DNA from 3 places in the Streptomyces sp. NPDC002853 genome. Region 1 is predicted to be linked to each of the others. Evidence: riboswitches for the same ligand, from Rfam matches in the RefSeq annotation. Region 1 holds a riboswitch; each other region holds the start of a gene.
What was found. Region 1 has a riboswitch for cyclic di-AMP ahead of ACWD02_RS35095 (transglycosylase SLT domain-containing protein). Riboswitches for the same ligand answer to the same signal wherever they lie in the genome.
Positions count from the first base shown of each region.

Region 1 (7,439 bases):
GCAGCATCGTGTGGACGTTGCTGTTCGGCGGCAGTGGCACCTTCGCGTCCCGCCAGGCGGTGCCGTCCCAGTGCAGGATGGTGGTCCCGCTGGTGGTGTCCGCCCAGGCCCAGGCGTCGGTGGCCGTGCGCGCGGTGATCCCCATCAGGTACAGCACGCCGTCGGGGGTGGTCTGTGTGGTCCAGCCGGAGCCGTCGTAGTGCAGGACCTTCAGCCCGGTGTCGTCCTCGCCGACCACCCATGCGGCGCCGGGTACGGCGGCGAAGTCCTGGTAGGTCCACAGGGTCTGTGGCAGGGGGACCGTGCTCCACCCTTCAGGCCCTGTCGAGCCTCCCGCCGAGCGGCGCAGGATCTGGCCCGCTCCGTCGCGGTTGTGCAAGATCCATGTTTCCTTGCCGACGAACTGCACCTTGCCGAGCCAGCCCGTCCCCTCGGCGCCGGGGAAGCTGCTGTCCCGGCTCCATGCCGCGCCGTCCCACCGGTACAGCATCGGCCGCACCCAGGCGGTGGTGTGCTCGTACCCGGTCGCCCAGGCGTCGCCCGGCCCGCGGGCGGCAAGATCGGACACGGTCACGGGTGGTGCGGCCGCGGGCACCGGCAGCGCCGACCAGCGCGGCGTCATGCTCGGCGCATCGGCTTCGGCGGACGGCGCGGCCGCGGCCGGCGATGAGACCGCGACGGGCGTCACGACCGCGGTACACGCGATGACAAGGCCGATGATCACCGCACGGAGACCGTTCATGAGACCCCCCAGAACGCGAAGGTCGCTCACCTTATGGGCATGCACCCGTCCGTGAATAGACGGGTGCATGCCAATTTGAGTCCCGGGAGGTTCCGGCAGTCCTGAGCCCCGGCACGCACTGCGTGCCGGGGCTCAGGACTGCCGAGACCGGGGTTCCCCTAGTAGGGGCCGTTCACGTTGTCGATCGAGCCGTACCGGTCGGCCGCGTAGTTGCAGGCGGCGGTGATGTTGGCGACCGGGTCGTAGCTGTCCAGCGAGGTGCCGGCCACGTGGTAGGCGTCGAAGGTCGGGGCGATGACCTGCAGGAGTCCCTTGGACGGGGTGCCCGCGGCGGCGTTGACGTCCCAGTTGTTGATGGCCAGCGGGTTGCCGGAGGACTCGCGCATGACGTTGCGGTGGATGCCCTCGTAGGTGCCGGGGATGCCGTGCTGGGCCATGACGTCCAGCGACTCCTTGATCCAGCCGTCGAGGTTGTTGGCGTACGTCTTCTTCGCCGGGGCGACGGCGGGCTTGGCGGCGTTCGTGCGCTCGGAGCGGTCCGCCCGCTCGTCGGACGCCTTGGAGGCGGCCGCGTCGTCCGCCGGAGCCTTCTGTCCGACGGTGATCTTGAGGCCGGGGTGGATCAGCTTCGGGTCCCCGCCCAGAACGGTGCGGTTGTCCTCGTACAGCTTCTTCCAGCCGCCGCTGACCGAGTGCTCTCGGGCGATCTTGGCGAGAGAGTCGCCCGCGGCGACGACGTAGGTCTTGGGGGCGGCGGGCTTGGCGGCCGCGGCGGGCTGCGCCGCGCTCGCGGCGGTCGCGCCGATCACCGGGAGGACGAGCACGGCGCCGCCCGTACCCGCCGCGGCGATGCCCCGGCTGAGCGAGCTGGACTTGGGACGGCGGTGCTTACCCTTTGCAGGCATGACGAATTCCTCTCCGTCGCCTACGAGGTGAGCTGTCGGGTTCGGACGGGAGATGTCCGGTCGCACTGTGAATGCGACTTCACCCCGAGCCGTTCCGGAATCCGGATCGGCGGCCTACCTGGTTCCCCCGCTCCTGCCGTGCGTAAGTGATTGGTTACTGGAAGGGTTTCCGGACAGCGGCAGGATTCGGCGTTCCATCCGGATTGACGGTGACGTTAGGCGAGAAAGCCCGGACAGAACAAGGGCGGAATTCGCTCGGAGAATGCGCGAGGCCCATTCTCCGAGTCCGCAGAGCACGGCCCCATTGATCAAATAGCCTCAACTTTGTTTGCGGGAAACGAAAACGCGCTGGGCGGCCCTTGAGGACCTGATCTTCGGGTGTGACACATTCCACTGCGCCGCGATGCCAAGTGGGTGTACAAGTGGCCTTATTCGCAAAACCGGACATAATGCGATGCCCATTTTTCATGTCAAAACGGGCATCCCTTATAGGGGGACCCGGTGGTGACTCCTGGTGTCGGCGTCTGATAAAGGCTCTCAATTCGTGGACACAAAGCGGGGCGGGGGTGGGATATTGGGCGGCGATTCCCACAACGGCCGTGCTCTGGCTGCCCAGTTGGCGAGCGTGGCGCGGTCGACCAGGTGTATGCGCGGCTACCGGATCGTCCCGTTGGCGCCCTACAGGTCGGGCGTGCCCCCGTTGTCGCCCGTGCCGCCTGACTGCCGGGCATCCGTGCGGCGTCAGATTCCGGGTAATTCCGCGGTGTTGACTCCGGGTTATCGCATATTGCCCGTCAGACGGCGCTGAGCGGATGGGCCGCCGTGGCCGAACGCGGGGGCCAGGCGCGTGGGGCGAGAATGCCGAGTACGTACGCCCGGGCCACCAGAGCGGGCCGGGTGGTGGCGTTCAGGAGTTGCCGCAGGCGGCTCAGGTGGTAGTCGACCGTCTGCCGGGACAGCCGCAGCGAGGTGGCGATGTCACTGTTGCTGCTGCCCTCCGCCAGGAGGGAGAGGATGCGGATCTGCGCGGCGGTGAGCGAGGGATGGGCCTCGTGGGCGAGGCTCTGATGCGTGACCACGGCCCAGACGTGCCGGGCGCGGGCGGCGGAATGGCCGACCGTCGTCAGGTGCAGCTGCGCGCGGCGTTGTTGCCCCCGGAAGTCGACGAGCACGGCGGACGTCTCCACCCGTCTCGTGCGGCGGGCTATCAGACCGTTCCATCTGCGGTGCAGCCGATCGAGGTCGGCGGCCGGTGCGGGGGCGAGCAGCTCGTGCGCGCGGCGGCCGACCAGGTCGGGCAGGCCGAGGCGGAAGAGATCGGCCGCCGCCGAACTCGCCTCGATCACACGCCCGTTGGCCGAGAGCAGCGCGCAGGGCAGACCGCTGTGGTCACGCAGCGCCTGCAGGTTCTCCTCGGCCTCCTGGCGTTGGACCATGGCGCGGAGATGGTCGGTGATGTCCACGTAGATTCCGGCGACGCAGGTCTCCGTGTTCTCTTGCACGGGGAAGCGGTGACCGGCCGCCTGGCCGAGGCTGCCGTCCGGCCGGCGATAGCCGAGGGTGTGCCGCACCGGGGTGCCCCGGGCGAGGATCTCCTGGTCCAGGGCGCGGAACCGATCGGCCTCGGCTGGGGCGTCGAAGTCCTCGATGTACCTGCCGGTGAGCTCTCTTGGAGTGGCGCCGTAGAGGTGCGCGTAGGCGTGGTTGGCCCACAGATAGCGTCCTGCGCGGTCCCGGATGAAGGCGGCGGCCGGGGCGAGGTCGACGAGGTCCGCGAAGGTGGCGTACCGGTGCGGAGCATGCGCGTCCACCTCCACCGCGAGACCACGCGTACGGCTGTGGGCGCGCGTCTCGTCCAGGGGCCAGCTCACGTCGAAGGTGCGACCGTCGAACTGCGCCTGCCAGCTGACCTCCTCCGGCGGATGCCCCGGATCCGAGAGTTCCTCGTGCATGCGCTCCAGGAAGCGCTGCGCTGTCCCGGTGTCGGCGAAGGCGCCGCCACCTCTCTCCAGGACCTGCCACGGCTGGTCCACCTCCCACCAGAACGCGGGCAGGTGCTCGAGCAGTTCCTTCAGATGAGACTCGTTCACAGCGGTTTCTCCGTCCGTATTCAACTGGTTGACGCACAGTCACCAAGCGATGCGTATCCCGTGTCGATCTCGCGCATGCTCGGTTCTCGGCCGAATCGGCCGGAGTGACGGCTGCCTGGGCCCGCTTGCGGTTGCGGCACTCAGGCATTTGCCTGAACGGCGGACGCCCCCGTTGGCGCTGCGGGCGCCTGTCGCCTGGTCCCCTTGAGTGTGCGGGTGAATACACCCCGCAACGTACGCCCCGGTGACCCCGCATGTTCTACGCGCGTCACCGCTCGTGCGTCGTCATGGCTCGAACCGGACGAATGGAGAGGGAACTTCAGTGAGCAAGGTGCTGTTAGTGCATGCCAAGGGTGGTCCGCCGCTCGGTCACGTCCTCACACGGGCGGCCGCCAGGGCGGAAGTGCACCTGCTGGCGCTCAGCGCACTTCCTCCCGCCGTGGCGGACACGGCCGAGCGGCTGTGCGCCTCCGTCGTGACGCCCGCCGACACGCGCCGAGCCGACCTGGTGTCCCTGATCGTCTCGCGGGCCGAAGCCGTGGGCGCCGCCTCGGTGCTCACTTTCTCCGAGTACGCGGTCGTGGCCGTCGCCGAGGCCTGCGAGGCGCTTGGCCTGGCGGGGGCGGGCAGTGCCGCCGCGCTGGCACGCGACAAGCGGCTGATGCGTCGCACCTGGCACGAACACGGCCTTCCGCAACCGGCCTTCCGCCCGGTGGCCACTGAGTCGGACCTGCACGACGCGGCCCGCGAACTGCCCTTCCCGCTCCTCCTCAAGGCGGCCTGGAGTGCCGGGTCCACCGCACACCAGATCATCCGCTCCCCGCACGAGGCGTCCGCCGCGTGGCGCTGGTCGCGAGAAGTAATGGCCGAATCCGCCCAGTTGGGATATGCGGAGCTGCATGTGGCCGAGGCCGATGCGGACTTCGTGGTCGAGCAGATCGTGAGCGGCACCGCCGCGGACTGGTTCGACGAGCCCGGCTGGGGCGACTACGTCAGCGTCGAGGGTGTGGTGGCGGACGGCGTCTTCCGCCCGGTCTGCCTCAGCGGCCGGATGCCCACCGTGGAGCCGTTCACCGAGCGCGCGGGCATCACGCCCGCCCCGCTGTCCCAAGGCGCCCAGGACCGGATCGTGGCCCTGGCCCGAGCGTCCGTCGACGCTCTGCGACTGCGCGACTGCGGTACCCACACCGAGATCAAGCTCGGTGCGGACGGCCGCATGTGGCTGATCGAGACGGCCGCCCGGTTCGGCGGCGCGATGACGGTGCCGCAGATCGAGGAGGTCTTCGGGCTCGACCTCGTGGGCATGCTCGTCGACCACCTCCTCGGCCGCCCGGTCGAGTGGCCCCGGCACGCGCTCGCGCCGGAGCAGGCCAGTGGCGCGGCGGGCTCCCTCGTCGTCCTCGCGGTCGACTCCAAGGGCGCGGCCTGGCAGGACCGCAAGGTCTGGGACTTCTCCGCCGTCGCGGCGGACGTACCGCTCAGCCCCGGCAGCGAGCTGTCCGTGGTCGCCGAGAGCTCGCAGCCCGACGGCACTCTCGTGCCGGTCTACGACCCGGCCGCGGGCGCCAACACCATGGCGGCCCTGTGCCTGCTGTCCGCCACCGACCCGCGCATCGTCCTGCGTGACTTCGAGACCCTGGTGGACGCCCTGCCCCGGGTCCTGCCCGCCGCGCAGCCCGAGGAGATCTCCCGATGACCGCCCAGCTGTTCACCGGCCCCGCCGAACCGGCCACGGACCGCACCGTCATCGGCGAGAACCTCTCCCTGCCCCTCTTCCGCACGCTCTCGGGCGTCCTGGCCGGGCACCCGTACCTCAAGGTCGTCGTCGACCGCGCCGAGAACACCTGGCACCTGCTCGACACGGCCGCCCACCCCTTCCACGTCAACTACATCGCCACCCGCGTCCTGGGCATGGAACTCCAAGCGCTGGACGCCGAGTTGGACACGTTCAACGCCTCCGTCTACATGGACCCCGAGCGCCGCTTCCTGCTCGGAGTGCTGTCCCTGCACACCGAGCAGGAAACGGAAGGCCGCGAACGCACCTTCCTCGTCCTGGAGACGACCGAGGCCGACACCATGCACGGCGAACTCCTCGCCCACTTCTACGAGTTCGTGCGCGAACGCGTCGACGGCCGGCTGCCGGTGCTCCTCAAGCCCGCCAACCACGGGCAGGAGGAGGCCCTGGCGGCCATCAGTGAACTGCGCGTCCCTCGTATCCTGAGCCACGAGCTCTTCGGCTCCCGCACCCGCACCCCGCTGAACCCCGGCGAGGCCACCGGGCGACTGCGGTACTTCCGCACGCACGAGGAGTACGCGGCGGCCGAGGCGGGTCTCGGCTGGGCGGACATCGTGGCCATGCCGTGCCTGCCGGACGACGTGCCCCGAGTGGCGGGATTCCTCAACACTGCGCCGATCACGCCGCTTTCGCACACCAACGTCCTCGCCTCCGGCTGGGGCATACCCAACGCGATCGTGCGCGACCTGCACAAGATCGTCGACAGGGACCAACTGGACGGCGCGTGGATCCGCTACCGCGTGCGCGAGGACGAGATCCTCCTGGAGCGGCTGGATCACGAGCCGGCCCTGCGGGCCCCGGCCTGGCACCAGCAGCGCATACGCCTCCAGCCGCCCCTGCTCGAAGACGCCCCCGTGCTGGCCCTGCACCGGCTCCGCAGCGCGGACCGCGACCGCTACGGCACCAAGGCGGCCAACCTCGGAGAACTGCACCACGTACTCGACAGCCGTACGGCCGACCTGATCGCCTTCTACGGCCGGCCCCGCCCGCCACGCGAGAGCCTCTACACGCACCTCGGGGCGCGGCTCGGCCTCACCACGCCCTCCACGGCCGAACTGCGCTCCGCGGCGGCCGACTTCGTGGCCGCCACGGTCGACGCCCCGGAGGGAGTCGCGCTCCCCTTCGCGCTCCAGCAGCGTTTCCTGGCCTCCTCGCCCGCCCTCCAACAGGGCATCGGCAAGCTCAAGATGGCACTCGAACTCGACGCCACCGACGTCCTGGACTCGCTCTGCCTGCAACTGCAGCACCTGATCCGCAACACGCCCGTCCCCGAGACGGTCACCCGGCAGATCGACCAGGCCTTCCCCGCCACCGCGGCGACGCGCCGACGCCTGGTGGTGCGCTCCTCGTCCAACGCCGAGGACCTGCCGGGCTTCTCCGCGGCAGGCGTCTACGACTCGGTCACCACCGTCCACTCCACCGGCGAACTCCTGGACGCCGTACGCCAGGTGTGGGCCTCGCTCGTGTCGCCCCGCAGCGTGCGCCTGCGCCACCAGGTCGGCATCTCCCTGGACGACACCTACATGGGCGTGATCATCCAGGAGTACGAGAGCGCCTCCCTCGGCGGCGTCCTGGTGACCTGCGACCCGACCCGCCGTGCGGACTTCCGCAACGTCTACCTCAACTGCTCGCCCGGCTCCCCGGAGCAGGTGGTCGACGGCTCGGTCCTGCCGCAGCAGTACCTCTACAACACGGTGGAGGGCGGCGGCCGCACCGTCGCCCTGGGCTCCTGGGGCGAGCCCCTGCCCGCGGCCACCCGCGCCCGGCTCGCCGACCTGTCGCTGACCGGACGGCTCCTGCAGTCCCACTTCAGCGGCTCGCACTTCGGCGGCTCCGACGTGGACAAGCCGCTGGACATCGAGTGGCTGATGACCGAACGGGGCGATTTCCGGCTGGTCCAGATCCGC
Region 1 is NZ_JBSFUS010000014.1:295,618-303,056, reverse strand. It holds gene ACWD02_RS35100 (hypothetical protein) at 1-742, opposite strand, end outside; gene ACWD02_RS35095 (transglycosylase SLT domain-containing protein) at 901-1,647, opposite strand; cyclic di-AMP (ydaO/yuaA leader) riboswitch at 1,650-1,806, opposite strand; gene ACWD02_RS35090 (PAS domain S-box protein) at 2,442-3,737, opposite strand; gene ACWD02_RS35085 (ATP-grasp domain-containing protein) at 4,078-5,433, shown strand; gene ACWD02_RS35080 (PEP/pyruvate-binding domain-containing protein) at 5,430-7,439, shown strand, end outside.

Region 2 (7,439 bases), on a different contig from region 1:
GCCAGGAAAATTTGTCGAACGGAGCTCGAACGCAGGGCCAAAGCTGTGCCCGCCGTCCGCCGAAAGACGGCCGAATGCCCGTTTCCTGAAAGCACGAAACCTGCCGAAGATTGTCGCGCCCGCATACCGCCGGGTACAGTCGCCGCACTGCTCTGCCCCCTGCTGCCGAGGCGAAAGAGAAGTTGGTGAACGACCGTCACCCGTCGGGGAGCTCGACACCCCCGGCCTCGGCACCCGCCGACCATGCGCCCTACGCGGCGTATGACCCGCAGAGCATCCAGCACGGCGCCTACACCGGTTACGACGGCTACTCCACCGGAAGCCTCGACACCACGGGCAGCTATGCGACGGCCGGTCACGACACCGGAAGCTTTGCGTCCGACCCGCTCTTCGGCGACATGCCCGGCACTTCGTACGACACCGGCCAGTGGTCCACCACGGGTACCCAACAGACGCTGAACCACGACCCGTACGCCGCGCAGCACCAGGCCGCGTACGACACCAGTGGGTATGACACCGGCGCCTACGACACCGGTAGTTACGACACCGGCGCCCTGTGGTCGACCGGCGGCCATCAGCACCTCTCCGCCGAGATCCCGGCGCAGCAATCGGGTCCCGACGCCACGGGCCAGTGGGACGCGGGCACCTGGGACCAGCCGCAGCAGACCGGCCAGTGGGAGACCCAGGCCTTCGACACCGGCGCTTATGACGCGACCGCGTGGAACTCCGCCGGCCAGGACATGACGTACGGGACCACCGCGACGCACGAGGCGTACGGCACCCCGGAGACACATGAGGCGCACGAGGCACACGGCACGTACGAGGCCCAGGACACGCCCGGAGCGCCCGACACGTACGAGGCCCCCGAACCGTACGAGCATTCGCCTTACGACACCGGGTCCTACGCCACCGCCTCGTACGACTCCGGTCCTCCTTCCCCCGATGCCTACGCCCAACCAGTTCCCGCAGAGCACGAGTTCACGCCCGACGAGGCTCCCGCCGATTCACTCGGCCCGGTCGAGCCGACCCGCAGGGCTTCCGCGGGTGACGACGAACCTCCGCTCATGGACCGTTCGCACGGCTCCCGTTCCCGGGCCCGCCGCCGCTCCCCCGCCAAGCGCTCCGCGCTCTTCACCGTCGCCGTGCCCTCCGCCTGTGTGATGGGCGTCGCGGGTATCGCCGCCGCGTCCGTGGGCGACTTCGGCGGTGACGACGGCAAGGAGACGCAGGCGGCAACGGCCCCGGACCCCGCGTCGGTGCAGCCCTCCGCCGCCAACAACAAGCTCGACACGCAGTTGGCGAACCTCTCGGCGGACGCCGGTGACTTCGCCGACCGCGCGAGCCGCACCCAGGAGCGCATCGACCTCAAGGCGGAGAAGGCCGCCGCCGAGAAGAAGGCCGCCGAGGACGCCGCGCGCAAGGAGCGCCTGCGCCCGAAGTTCTCGCTGCCGGTGAAACAGCACGGTCTGAGCGCGTACTACGGCCAGGCAGGCGTCAACTGGATGTCCGCGCACTCCGGAATCGACTTCCCGGTGTCGTACGGCACCGAGGTGCTCGCCGCCACCGACGGCACGGTCTCCACGAAGTGGAACAGCGCCTACGGCAACATGGCGATCGTGACCGCCAAGGACGGTACGGAGACGTGGTACTGCCACCTCTCCACGCACAAGATCTCCAGCGGCCCCGTCAAGGCGGGCGACCCCATCGCCTTCTCCGGGAACTCCGGCAACTCCACGGGCCCGCACCTGCACTTCGAGGTGCGCCCCGCGGGCGGCTCGGCCATCGACCCGCTGCCGTGGCTGCGCAGCCACGGCCTCGACCCGACGTAACTCCGGCCGCCCCGCGGCCCTAGAGCTTCTCCACCGGTGCGTACCGCAGGAGGAGCCGCTTCGGCTTCGGCTCTCCGAAGTCCACCGTCGCCTCGGCGTTCGCGCCCGTCCCCTTCACCCCGACCACGGTCCCGAGGCCGAACTGGTCGTGCGTGACCCTGTCCCCGACCGCGAGCGCGACCACCGGCTTCTCCGATGCGCGGCGCGTGGCGAAGCCCTGCGCGCCCCCGGTCCGCGAGCGGGACGACGACAAGGAGGAGGCGATCCCGGCTGCGGGCCCGGAGGTCGCCGGCGCGCCGACGGAACCCTTCCGCTTCCAGTCCAGGTGCGCCTCCGGGATTTCCTCCAGGAAGCGTGAGGGCGGGTTGTACGAGGGCTGTCCCCAGGCGCTGCGCATCGAGGACCGCGTCAGGTAGAGCCGCTCACGCGCGCGCGTGATGCCCACGTACGCGAGGCGGCGCTCCTCCTCCAGCTCCTTGACCTGGCCGAGGGAGCGCATGTGCGGGAAGACGCCGTCCTCCATGCCGGTCAGGAAGACGACCGGGAACTCGAGGCCCTTGGCGGTGTGCAGCGTCATCAGCGTGATGACTCCGGAGCCGTCGTCCTCCTCGTCCGGAATCTGGTCTGAGTCAGCGACGAGCGCGACCCTTTCCAGGAACTCCGAGAGCGTGCCCGACACACCTGCGCCCGCGTCCGCGCCTTCGGCTACGTCCTCGGCCTCACCCTCGGTCTCACCTTCGCCCTCGCCCTCGCCTTCGGAGGCGGCCGCACCTGCGTCCTGCTCGAACTCCAGGGCCACGGCGGCGAGTTCCTGGAGGTTCTCGATGCGCGTCTCGTCCTGCGGGTCGGTCGATGCCTGCAGCTCGGCGAGGTACCCGGTCCGTTCGAGCACGGCCTCCAGGACGACGGCGGGCCCCGCGCCGGACTCGACGATGGTCCGCAGCTCCTCCATCAGCACGTTGAAACGCTTGACGGCGTTCGCCGAGCGGGCCGCCATTCCGTACGCCTCGTCGACGCGCTTCAGGGCCTGCGGGAAGGAGATCTTCTCGCGCTGCGAGAGGGCGTCGATCATCGCCTCCGCGCGGTCACCGATGCCCCTCTTGGGCACGTTCAGAATGCGCCGCAGCGGGACGGAGTCCTCCGGGTTGGCGAGCACCCGCAGATACGCGAGGACGTCCCGGACCTCCTTGCGCTCGTAGAAGCGGACGCCGCCGACGACCTTGTAGGGCAGGCCGACGCGGATGAAGATCTCTTCGAAGACACGCGACTGCGCGTTCGTCCGGTAGAAGATCGCGACGTCGCCCGCCTTCGCGTCGCCCGCGTCGGTGAGCCGGTCGATCTCGTCGGCGACGAACTGCGCCTCGTCGTGCTCGGTGTCGGCGACATAGCCGGTGATGCCCGCGCCCGCGCCCGCGTTGGTCCACAGGTTCTTGGGGCGGCGGCTTTCGTTGCGCTCGATGACGGCGTTGGCCGCGGTCAGGATCGTCTGCGTGGAGCGGTAGTTCTGCTCCAGGAGGATCGTGGTGGCGTCGGGGTAATCCTCCTCGAACTGGAGGATGTTGCGGATCGTCGCGCCGCGGAAGGCGTAGATCGACTGGTCCGCGTCACCCACGACACACAGCTCGGCCGGGTCGTCGCCCTCGCCTCCGGAGGGGCCCACCAGCTCGCGCACCAGGGCGTACTGCGCGTGGTTGGTGTCCTGGTACTCGTCGACCATCACGTGGCGGAAGCGGCGGCGGTAGTGCTCGGCGACGTCCGGGAACGCGCGGAACATGTGGACCGTCGTCATGATCAGGTCGTCGAAGTCGAGGGCGTTCGCCTCGCGCAGCCGCGACTGGTACATCGCGTACGCCTGGGCGAGCGTCTTCTCGAAGCCGTCGGCGGCCTGTCCTGCGAAGGTCTCCTCGTCGATCAGCTCGTTCTTCAGGTTCGAGATCTTGGCGCTGAAGGACTTCGGCGGGAACTTCTTCGGGTCGATGTCCAGGTCACGGCAGACCAGCGCCATCAGCCGCTTGGAGTCGGCGGCGTCGTAGATCGAGAAGGAGGAGGTGAAGCCGAGCTTCTTGGACTCGCGGCGCAGGATGCGGACGCACGCACTGTGGAACGTCGACACCCACATCGCGTTGGCCCGCGGCCCGACGAGCTGCTCGACGCGCTCCTTCATCTCGCCCGCGGCCTTGTTCGTGAACGTGATCGCCAGGATCTGCCCCGGGTGCACGTGGCGCTCGGCCAGGAGATACGCGATGCGGTGCGTGAGGACCCGGGTCTTGCCGGAGCCCGCGCCCGCGACGATGAGCAGCGGGGAGTCCGCGTGCACGACGGCCGCGCGCTGGTTCTCGTTCAGGCCGTCGAGCAGGGCCGCCGGGTCGATCACGGGGCGCGGGGCGCCGCCGCGGTAGTGCGCGTCCCGGGGCGTGGGCGCGTCGAACTTCCCGTCGAACAGATCATCCGGAACGGATTCCGGGGCACTGTCCTCGGGCGGCGGCGGGGGCTCCTCATCGGAAGCCCGTGAGGGCTTGAGGTCCGCCAGGAAGCTGTCATCAAAGAGGCTGCTCATCGCCTCCCGAGTCTAGGCGGCCCCACTGACAACCCGCCCCGGGTTCCGGCCAGGTCCACCCGCACACGCCCGGCCCGCATACACCCCGCCCGCGGACCGTCACGTTCCGCGACGACCCTGCGTGTCCGCGTCAAGAGCTTCGTAAAGTAACGAAAACGTATCGGGCATATCGAACATCAACCTTCACACGGACCACACGAGTTGGCTACCGTGCTCCGCGGGCTGCTCGTACTCCCACCGGCGAACCCCGCCGGGAACGGGTGGCCTCCGCCGAGTTCGATCTCCTCGGAGCCGGGGACCCACCAAGAACTTGGGGTGAATCGATCCCGTACGCAGTACGGGACCGTAGGGCAACCTTCCGGAACCACCCGCCCGAACCCGACAGCTAACCCGGTAGGCGGTCTACGGAAGGAGTCGCCTCCCTTGGCGTCGCACCGCAAGCCGCGGGCCCGCATCGCCGGCCTACGCACCGCTCCGGCCCTCGGCATCACGACGGCAGCCCTCACCTCCGTGGCTCTCCTGTCACAGAGCGCGCAAGCGGCACCGTCAGCGCCCCAGAAGCCCAGCCTCGAAGAGGTGCAGAAGAAGGTCGACGACCTCTACCACCAGGCGGGCGTGGCCACCCAGAAGTACAACTCGGTCAAGGAGCGCACCGACAAGCAGCGCAAGAAGGTCGACACCCTTCTCGACGATGTGGCCAAGCGCACCGACAAGCTGAACGAGGCGCGGCAGCGGCTGGGCACGTTCGCCGCGGCCCAGTACCGCACCGGCGGCGCCTCCGAGACCGCCACGATGATGCTCGCCGACGACCCGCAGGGGTTCTTCGACCAGAACCACCTGTCGGACCGGCTGACCGCGCGCCAGAAGAAGGCGGTCGACGACTACCAGACGCAGCAGGCCTCGGCGACGAAGCAACGCACGAAGGCCGCCAAGAGCCTGGAGACGCTGAGCGACTCGCGGGACGATCTGCGGACGAGCAAGCAGACCGTCCAGAAGAAGCTGGGCGCAGCGCGCACGATGCTCTCGGAGCTGACCGCCGAGGAGAAGGCGCGGCTCGCGGCGATCGAGAAGAAGAAGGAAGAAGCGGCCAAGCGCAAGGCTGCCGAGCTGGCGCGCAAGCAGGAGGCCGAGGCGGAGGCCAAGCGCAAGGCCGCGGAAGAGGCCGCGGCCAAGGAGCGCGAGAAGGAGAAGGAGACCCCGGATTCGGGCACGGGCTCGGGCTCGGGTTCCGGCACAGGCTCCGGCACCGGCTCCGGCGACACGGACAGTGGCTACGCGACGAAGGCCGCGAAGGTGATCAACTTCGCCGAGGCGCAGATCGGCAAGCCGTATGTGTGGGGCGCGACCGGCCCCGACTCCTACGACTGCTCCGGGCTCACCCAGGACGCGTGGAAGGCCGCGGGGATCTCCCTGCCGCGTACGACGTGGGACCAGGTGAAGGTCGGCACGACCGTGAAGACGGCCGACGCCAAGCCCGGCGACCTGGTCTTCTTCTACGACGACATCAGCCACGTCGGGATCTACATCGGCGACGGCAAGATGATCCACGCCCCGAAGCCGGGCACGAACGTCCGCGTGGAATCGATCTACTACATGCCGATCCACAGTGTGGTGCGCCCCGCCTGATCACCGGCGGAGGAGCCCCTACGCGCGCGTGGCCCGCATTCCCGGGGGGATGCGGGCCATGCGCGCGTGGTGGGCCGGTCGGATCTGCGGGCTCAGGTCCACAGCACGGCGATGAAGATGTTCGCGACGGTCAGCAGGCCGACGGCGCCGAACATCCCCTTGTCCACCTTCTCGTCGTCCCGCTTCACGTAGACCAGCGCGAGGATCACGATCAGGACGGCCATCTTGATGCCGATCTTGACGTTGTTGACGGGGTTGTCGTCCGCCTGGTTGAGGCCCACCAGGATCACGCCCGTGACGAGCATCGTGAGCGCGCCGTGCAGCATCGCGGGGTTGAAGCGGGCCGTGCCCTGGCCCATCTGCTTCATCTGGGTGAGGAAGCCGCCCAGGAGGGAGGCGATGCCGATGATGTGCAGGCCGACGAAGAGATGGGTGAGAACGTCCATGGCTCCGGAGCCTAGCCGGGGCCTTATCACCACTCCGTAGCCAGGTGGGCCCCGAACGCCGCATCGGTCACGCGCGCCTCCGAAGGGCTCCGGTCCGGCAGATCACGCAGTCACTTGCGGTCACCGAACAGCACACTTGCGGCAGTTGCGCACAATCCGTCACCAACCCGTGACGGTCAGGTTTAGCGTCCTTCGTCAGGTGACCGGCTCCCCACCGCCGCCCGGACCCGGGGCGGCAGTCGGCCACCACCGCCGAGAATCCGGCGGCGGCCCGCTCCCCCTGTGCGGGCCGTCGCCGGAACCCAAAGGAGCCCCCCTTCGTGGCAGCGCACCGCAAGCCGAAACAGCGCTCGCTCAGTGGCCATACGGCCCGTACCGCCGCCACCATCGCCCTCGCGGGAGCCGCCACGGCCACCGCCTTCGACGGCACCGGGCACGCGGACCCACGGCTCAGCCCGGCCGAGGTGAAGTCCAAGGTCGACGCGCTCTACCGCGAGGCCGAGATCGCCACCGAGAAGTACAACGGAGCCAAGGAGAAGGCCGAGGGCGCCGAGAAGTCCCTGGGCGAGCTGCGTGACGAGGCGGCCCGCAAGACGGACAAGCTCAACTCGGCACGCGAAGGACTCGGTTCGATCGCCGCCGCGCAGTACCGCAGCGGCGGCATCGACCCCGCCGTCCAGCTCGCGCTCTCCTCCGACCCGGACGAGTACCTCGAGCGCGCCGCGATCGCCGACCGCGCGGACAGCCGCCAGGCGGCGGCCGTCACCGGCGTGCAGAAGCAGCTCCGGGAGATCGACCAACTGCGCACCGAGGCCGACGACACCCTCACGCACCTCAAGTCCCGTCAGGCGGAGCTGAAGAAGCACAAGAAGACGGTCACCGGAAAGCTCGGTGCGGCCAAGCGGCTCCTGTCACAGCTCACCGGCGATCAGCGCGCGGAGCTCGCGGGCGAGGGCAGGGCGTCCCGTGACGCGGGCCGTG
Region 2 is NZ_JBSFUS010000021.1:64,753-72,191, reverse strand. It holds gene ACWD02_RS40295 (peptidoglycan DD-metalloendopeptidase family protein) at 186-1,829, shown strand; gene pcrA (DNA helicase PcrA) at 1,849-4,386, opposite strand; cyclic di-AMP (ydaO/yuaA leader) riboswitch at 4,645-4,801, shown strand; gene ACWD02_RS40285 (NlpC/P60 family protein) at 4,810-6,012, shown strand; gene ACWD02_RS40280 (hypothetical protein) at 6,105-6,458, opposite strand; gene ACWD02_RS40275 (NlpC/P60 family protein) at 6,779-7,439, shown strand, end outside.
Region 2: linked by a shared signal. The riboswitch ahead of ACWD02_RS40285 (NlpC/P60 family protein) and the one ahead of ACWD02_RS35095 (transglycosylase SLT domain-containing protein) in region 1 are both predicted to bind cyclic di-AMP.

Region 3 (7,439 bases), on a different contig from region 1:
AAGGACCTCACCAAGGAGCTGGAGCGCGCGACCCGTCGCGCGACGGAGCTGCGCGAGGAGGCCTCGCGCCTCACCGCGCGTGCCGCCCGCGAGCGTGGCGACGACCCGGAGACCGCGGTCGCCGAGGCCACCGCCGCCGCCGAGGCCGAGGTCGAGGCCGCTGTCTCCGTCCCGGAGCAGCCCGCGGCCGCGCCTCGCGAGGAGCGCCGTCCGCAGCGTGACGAGCGCGGCAACTACGAGCGTGAGCGCCGCGACGACCGCGGTGGCCGTTCCTTCGAGCGCCGTGACGACCGTTCCTCGGGTGGCTTCCGTGGCGGCGACCGCCGCGAGGGTGGTTTCCGTGGCGGCGACCGTCGCGAGGGCGGCGGCGGCTTCAACCGTGACCGCAACGACCGTCCCTCGGGCGGTTTCCGTGGCGGTGACCGTCGTGAGGGTGGCGGCGGCTTTAACCGTGACCGCAACGACCGCGGTGGCTCCGGCTTCCGCCGTGACGACCGTCCGTCGGGCGGCTTCCGTGGCGGCGACCGTCGTGAGGGTGGCGACCGTGGCGGCTTCCGCCGTGACGACCGCCCGTCCGGCGGCGACCGTCGCGAGGGTGGCGGCGGCTTCAACCGTGACCGCAACGACCGTGGTGGCTCCGGCTTCCGCCGCGACGACCGCCCCTCCGGCGGCCACCGCGGCAGCGACCGTCCGTTCAACCGTGACCGCCGTGACGACCGCCCCTCCGGCGGCGCCCGCTCCGGTGGCCACGACCGCCCGTCGTTCAACCGTGACCGCTCCGGCACCGGCACCGGCTCCTTCGGCCGCCGTGACGACAAGCCGCGCTGGAAGCGCAACGGCTGACGCCTGCTGAGCAGTTGAACCGAAGGGCCCACCCCATCCGGGGTGGGCCCTTCGGCGTACGTACGTCTTTTGGTCACGTCTTTTGGTCAAACGTGACGCATGTCATGTCCCTGTCGTGGGCAACGCTCGTGCATGAAACCACCACCAGGCTCCGACGAGGAGCGCCTCGCCCAGCTCGGCTACACCCAGGTTCTGGCCCGCCGCATGTCCGCGTTCTCCAACTACGCGGTCTCGTTCACGATCATCTCGGTGCTGTCCGGCTGTCTCACCATGTACCTGTTCGGCATGAACACCGGCGGTCCCGCCCTGATCACCTGGGGGTGGGTCGGGGTCGGTCTGATGACGCTGTTCGTCGGGCTCGCCATGGCGGAGATCTGTTCCGCCTATCCGACCTCCGCCGGGCTCTACTTCTGGGCGCACCGGCTCGCGCCGCCGCGGACCGCGGCCGCGTGGGCGTGGTTCACGGGGTGGTTCAACGTGCTCGGGCAGGTCGCCGTGACCGCCGGGATCGACTTCGGGGCGGCCTCGTTCCTCGGCGCCTATCTGAATCTGCAGTTCGGGTTCGAGGTGAGCGAGGGGCGGACGATCATGCTGTTCGCCGCGATCCTCGTCCTGCACGGGCTGCTCAACACCTTCGGCGTGCGCATCGTCGGGCTGCTGAACAGCGTCAGCGTGTGGTGGCACGTCTTCGGGGTTGCCGTGATCGTCGGCGCGCTCGCCTTCTCGCCGGACTCACACCAGTCGGCGTCCTTCGTCTTCACCGAGTTCGTCAACAACACGGGGTGGGGCAGCGGGCTGTACGTGGCTCTCATCGGGCTGCTGATGGCTCAGTACACCTTCACCGGGTACGACGCCTCCGCGCACATGACCGAGGAGACGCACGACGCGTCCACCGCCGGGCCCAAGGGCATCGTCCGCTCCATCTGGACGTCGTGGATCGCGGGCTTCGTGCTGCTCCTCGGCTTCACGTTCGCCATCCAGTCGTACGACGGGGCCCGTGAGTCGGCGACGGGGGCTCCGCCCGCCCAGATCCTCCTCGACGCGCTCGGAGCGACCACGGGCAAGCTGCTCCTGCTCGTCGTCATCGGCGCGCAGCTCTTCTGCGGCATGGCGTCGGTGACCGCCAACTCCCGCATGATCTACGCCTTCTCGCGGGACGGAGCGCTGCCGTTCTCGCACATCTGGCACTCGGTCAACTCGCGTACGCGCACGCCTGTCGCGGCCGTCTGGCTCGCGGCCCTCGGCGCGCTCGTCCTCGGTCTTCCCTACCTGATCAACGTCACGGCGTACGCGGCGGTGACGTCCATCGCCGTCATCGGGCTCTACATCGCCTACGTCATCCCGACCCTCCTGAGGCTGCGCAAGGGCGAGGAATTCGAGCGCGGGCCCTGGCACTTGGGGCGCTTCTCCCGCCCGATCGGCATCGTCGCGGTGGCCTGGGTCGGCGTGATCACCGTGCTCTTCATGCTGCCGCAGGTCTCGCCCGTCACCTGGGAGACCTTCAACTACGCCCCGATCGCGGTCCTGGTGGTCCTCGGGTTCGCCGCCACCTGGTGGTTCGCTTCGGCCAGGCACTGGTTCCTGAACCCGGACCACGAGCGCACGGCGGCCCGCGAGGCGGCTAGGCGCGGGGCGCCGAAACCGGCCGACCCCTGAGCGCGCGGCGGCCGTTCCGGGCCCGTCGCGGAGCGCGCGACGGGCCCGGGAGGCGATACCCGATCGGACGGCCGGGCCTCTGCGGCTATGCTCGTGGGGTGCATCCGCACGGACCGTTAGCTCAATTGGCAGAGCAGTGGACTTTTAATCCATTGGTTGTGGGTTCGAGTCCCACACGGTCTACCGAGAAGGCCCAGGCCGGGGAGTTCCCCGACCTGGGCCTTCGGTGCGTTCGGCGGATGGCCTTCCCGCGGCCTGCCGGCAGGGCCCTCCGCAACCGGTTCGCTTTCACTCCCCCTGATGGCGTAGAGTTGCATTCAACGGCGCGGGGTGGAGCAGCTCGGTAGCTCGCTGGGCTCATAACCCAGAGGTCGCAGGTTCAAATCCTGTCCCCGCTACTAAAGACCGAAGGCCCGGATCCAGAAATGGATCCGGGCCTTCGGTGTTTTCCGCCGCGGTGAAGGCGCTGCCAGAGGACAGTCCGGCCGATAGCCCGGTCGGCCCACACCGGTCGCCCCACGCCGCCCCTCCGGGAACCCTGAGTGAGTGGGGCAGCGAGGAGGAATCGGCGGGGGCGGCGGCAGGCGTCCCGATGTCCGGCACGAGCGTGCGCTCGTGCGGGCTCTCCCCCTGCTGCTCATCGTCCTCGGGATCGTGTACGACGTCTCTACCCCGCCCAGGTTCACCGCCGTACCCCTGTTCACCGCGGCCCCGCTCATCGCAGCGCCCTTCTACTCGCTGCTCAGCACCGTCCTCATCGGCGCCGCCTCCTGCACCGCCGTGCTCGCCCTGCACTTCAAGACGAGCACCACCACCGACGTCGAGGCCGTCACCGAACTGATCACGGTGGCGACCGTCGCCGTTCTCGCCGTCGTCATCAACCGCGTCGTACGCCGCAGCGACAGACAGCTCGCGTCCGCCCGCTCCATCTCCGAGGCCGCCCAGCGCGCGGTGCTGCCGCAGCCGGACCCCCACATCGGCGGTCTCGACGTCGCGGCGCGGTACGAGGCCGCGGAGGCCGACGCGTTCATCGGCGGCGATCTGTACGCGGTGCAGGACACCCCGCACGGTGTCCGCGTCATCGTCGGCGACGTACGGGGCAAGGGCATGGGCGCGGTGGCGGCCGTCGCCGTGGTGATCGGGGCGTTCCGGGAGGCCGCCGAGCAGGAGACCACGCTGGAGGCCGTGGCGCAGCGCCTGGAGCGTGCCCTCGCGCGTGAGGGCACACGGCGCGACGGGCTCGACGCCTTCGAGGGATTCACCACGGCCGTCCTCGCGGAGATCCCGCACGGCGACGGTCTGGTGCGTCTCATCAACCGCGGGCACCCGGGCCCGCTGCTCCTGCGCGGCGACGGACGGCTGTGCGTCATGTCCGCCACCGAGCCCGCGCTGCCGCTCGGGATGGGCGACCTGGGCGCCTGGCCGGACCGCGCGGACGAGACGGAGTTCCCGCCGGGGGCGATGCTGCTGCTCTACACCGACGGGCTCTCCGAGGCGCGTGACGTCCGGGGCGAGTTCTACGACCCGGCGGCGCGGCTCGGCGGCCGGATCTTCCCGGGGCCGGGCGGCCCCGACGCGCTCCTGACGACGCTCGTCGAGGAAGTGCGGCGGCACACCGGGGGCGGGGGGACCGACGACATGGCGTTGCTCGCGGTGCGGCGGCCCCTGTCACCGGCCGTGACGGAAGGACACCACTCCGCATAACAACTGACGTACTGTCAAGGAGATGTGAAGCTCCGGTGTGTGAAGAAGTGGGGTCAACTCGCCCCGTTCCGGCCCCCGGTGTCCCGATAAGTACGTGCCATGTGCGTTAACGATCAGTCGGAACAGCTTGGAATACCGGCCCGCTGTCTATTAACGTTCGATAACGCAGCGCGGTCGTCCCAGCCGTCACTCGAGTCGGCTCCGCGCGCACGCGCCTAATCCCGAAAGGGAGCCGGGGAACCACTAATTGGGGTGAATCGGGCATCTGTGCCTCCGTGCCAGATGCTCGTAGGAGACCTTCCTGCTCCGAACCCGTCAGCTAACCCGGTAGGCGAGAAGGAAGGAAAGGAGTGCGCCCCAGTGGCGTCCAACCGCCCTGCCCCCCAAGGCGTTTACGTACCGAATGACGACGATTTCGGTGGGTACGACGACAATTCCTGGGAGGAATGGAACCCCACCGAGGAGTCCATCCGTCCCGTCCGCGGCAGGCACCGCGTCCACAAGCGGGGTGGTGGCGGGCTCGCCCGCAGCTCCACGGTTCTCGGCGTAGGCGTCATCGCCGCCGTCGGCGCGGGCGGCATCGCCACCGCGCAGGACGGCAAGCCCCCGGTCTCCATCGCGATGCCGGACCTCTCGGCCGTCACGGACTCGCTGCCGGAGGCCAAGTCGCTTCCGGGCGTGGGGTCCTTGATATCCGACGACTCGGCCGACTCGGGTTCCGCGGACAACGGCGTGGTGACCGCTGCAGCGCCGCTCAGTGCCGCCGGCCTCAGCGCCGCCGACACCGAGCAGGGCACCACGGACGCGGGCGAGGCACTGCGGGCCCGCATCATGGAGCAGGCGGAGAACCAGCAGGACCAGGCGGACGACGCGGTCCAGAAGGCCGCCGAGGAAGCCGCCGTCAAGCAGGCCGCCGCCCAGGCCGCCGCCAAGCAGACCGCGGCCGAGAAGAAGATCGCCGCCGAGAAGGCCGCCGCGAAGAAGAAGGCCGAGGCCGCCGCCAAGAAGAAGGCCGAGGCGGAGCGCCTGGCCAAGCTCGCGAAGAGCTACACGCTCCCCGTCGCCTCGTACACGCTCACCGGCACCTTCGGTCAGCCCGGCTCCATGTGGTCCTCCGGCTACCACACCGGCCTGGACTTCGCGGCTCCGACGGGCACGCCCATCAAGGCCGTCCACTCCGGCACCATCAAGGAAGCCGGCTGGGCTGGGGCGTACGGCTACCGCACGATCCTCGAACTCGACGACGGCACCGAGATCTGGCTCTGCCACCAGTCCTCGATGAGCGTCAGCGCCGGCCAGAAGGTCACCACCGGCGAGACCATCGGCCGCGTCGGCGCGACCGGCAACGTCACCGGCGCCCACCTCCACATGGAGGTCCACCCGGGCGGCGACTCCACCGGGGTCGACCCGGCGGCGTGGCTGCGCGGCAAGGGTCAGTCGATCTGAGGTAACCCCAGTACCCCGGCGGTCCTGGCGACAACCCCCCGACGTCAGGGCTGCCGGTCCGGCATGCCCGCTCCTCCCCGAAAGCGGGGGTCGTACGGAATTCCATGCTCCGTACAGGTGTTGATCCCCTCATGACTTCTCTCCGCAAGCTTGGCTCGTCCGACCTCGAGGTCTTCCCGCTCGCCCTGGGCGGCAACGTCTTCGGCTGGACGGCCGACGAGGCGCAGTCCTTCGACGTGCTCGACGCCTACACCGCCGCGGGCGGCAACTTCATCGACACCGCCGACGTCTACTCGGCCTGGGTGCCCGGCAACAAGGGCGGCGAGTCCGAGACCGTGATCGGCAACTGGTTCGCCGCGCGCGGCAACCGTTCCGACGTCGTGCTCGCCACCAAGGTCGGTGCCCACCCCGACTTCAAGGGCCTGTCCGCGAACACCATCAAGGCCGGTGCCGAGGAGTCGCTGCGCCGTCTGCGCACCGATTACATCGACCTCTACTACACGCACTACGACGACCCGGCCGTCCCGGTCGAGGAGGTCATCGGCGCGCTCGACGACCTGGTGACGTCCGGCAAGGTGCGCGCCATCGCCGCGTCCAACGTGACCCCCGAGCGGCTCCAGGAGTTCCTGGACTTCTCCGACCGCGAGGGCCTCGCGCGCTACTCGGTCCTTCAGCCGCACTACAACCTCGTCTCGCGCGACACGTACGAGGGCCCGCTGGAGCAGGTCGCCTCCCGCTCGGGCCTCGCCGCCGTCCCGTACTACGCGCTCGCCTCGGGCTTCCTGACCGGCAAGTACCGCCCGGGTGCGAAGGTCGACAGCGCGCGGGCCGAGGGCGCCGGCAAGCACCTGGAGACCGAGCGCGGCCGGCGTGTGCTCGCCGCGCTCGACGAGGTCGCCGAGGCCCGTGGCGCCGAGCTCGCGACGGTCGCCCTCGCGTGGCTCGCGGCCCAGCCGACGGTGGCGGCGCCGATCGCGTCGGCCCGTACGGTCGAGCAGCTGCCCGCGCTGCTCGCGGTGGGCGAGCTCGAACTGACGGACGCCGAGCTGTCGACGCTGACGGCGGCCTCGGCCTAGCCCCGGTAGGGGTTGTACGCGGGGTAGGGCATCGCCGGCTGGGCGTGCGGATATCCGTAGGGGTGCGGCTGCGCGTAGGGCTGCTGTGGCGCGTAAGGCTGCGCGTAGGGCTGTGGGTACGGCTGCCGGTATCCGTACGGCGGCGGCATCGGTACGAGTACGGGTGCCGTCGCGCGTGCCGCGTAGGCCAGGGCGGGGCGCGCGGCCTCGCGGCGCTCCCACAGCGCGTGCAGCAACTCCCGCTCCCGTACGACGAAGTCGGCGCCCGCCTTGCCCCGGCGTCCCCGGTGGCGCAGGAGCGCGAGAGACGTCGCGTACGCCTCGTACTGGGCGACCGCGCGGGCCGCGGCCTTGCCCTGGGTGTACGAGGCGTAGTCGCGGGCGAGGGTGCGGGCGCGCATCGTGCCGAGCGCGTACGGCTCGGGAGCGGTGAGCCAGCCCGCGATCGCGTAGGCGGGCAGTTCCGCGCGCACGACGCGCAGGGCGCGCTGCCTGGTCCAGATCGCCAGCCAGGTGAGCAGACCGAACGCGGGCAGCATGAACGTCGCGTACACCGCGAAGAAGCCGTACTCCCCGAAGCTGGCCGAGCCGTTCCACAGGGCGTGCAGGCCCATGGCGAGGAGCAGTCCGGCGAGCGGGAGCAGGACGCGCCGCCAGTTCTGCCGGCCGGTGCCGAGCGCGGCGATGCCGAAGCCGATGCCGGTGAGCACGGTG
Region 3 is NZ_JBSFUS010000016.1:19,667-27,105, reverse strand. It holds gene ACWD02_RS36635 (DEAD/DEAH box helicase) at 1-843, shown strand, start outside; gene ACWD02_RS36630 (amino acid permease) at 976-2,499, shown strand; tRNA gene ACWD02_RS36625 (tRNA-Lys) at 2,610-2,682, shown strand; tRNA gene ACWD02_RS36620 (tRNA-Met) at 2,824-2,897, shown strand; gene ACWD02_RS36615 (PP2C family protein-serine/threonine phosphatase) at 3,046-4,203, shown strand; cyclic di-AMP (ydaO/yuaA leader) riboswitch at 4,406-4,552, shown strand; gene ACWD02_RS36610 (M23 family metallopeptidase) at 4,564-5,649, shown strand; gene ACWD02_RS36605 (aldo/keto reductase) at 5,781-6,725, shown strand; gene ACWD02_RS36600 (PrsW family glutamic-type intramembrane protease) at 6,722-7,439, opposite strand, start outside.
Region 3: linked by a shared signal. The riboswitch ahead of ACWD02_RS36610 (M23 family metallopeptidase) and the one ahead of ACWD02_RS35095 (transglycosylase SLT domain-containing protein) in region 1 are both predicted to bind cyclic di-AMP.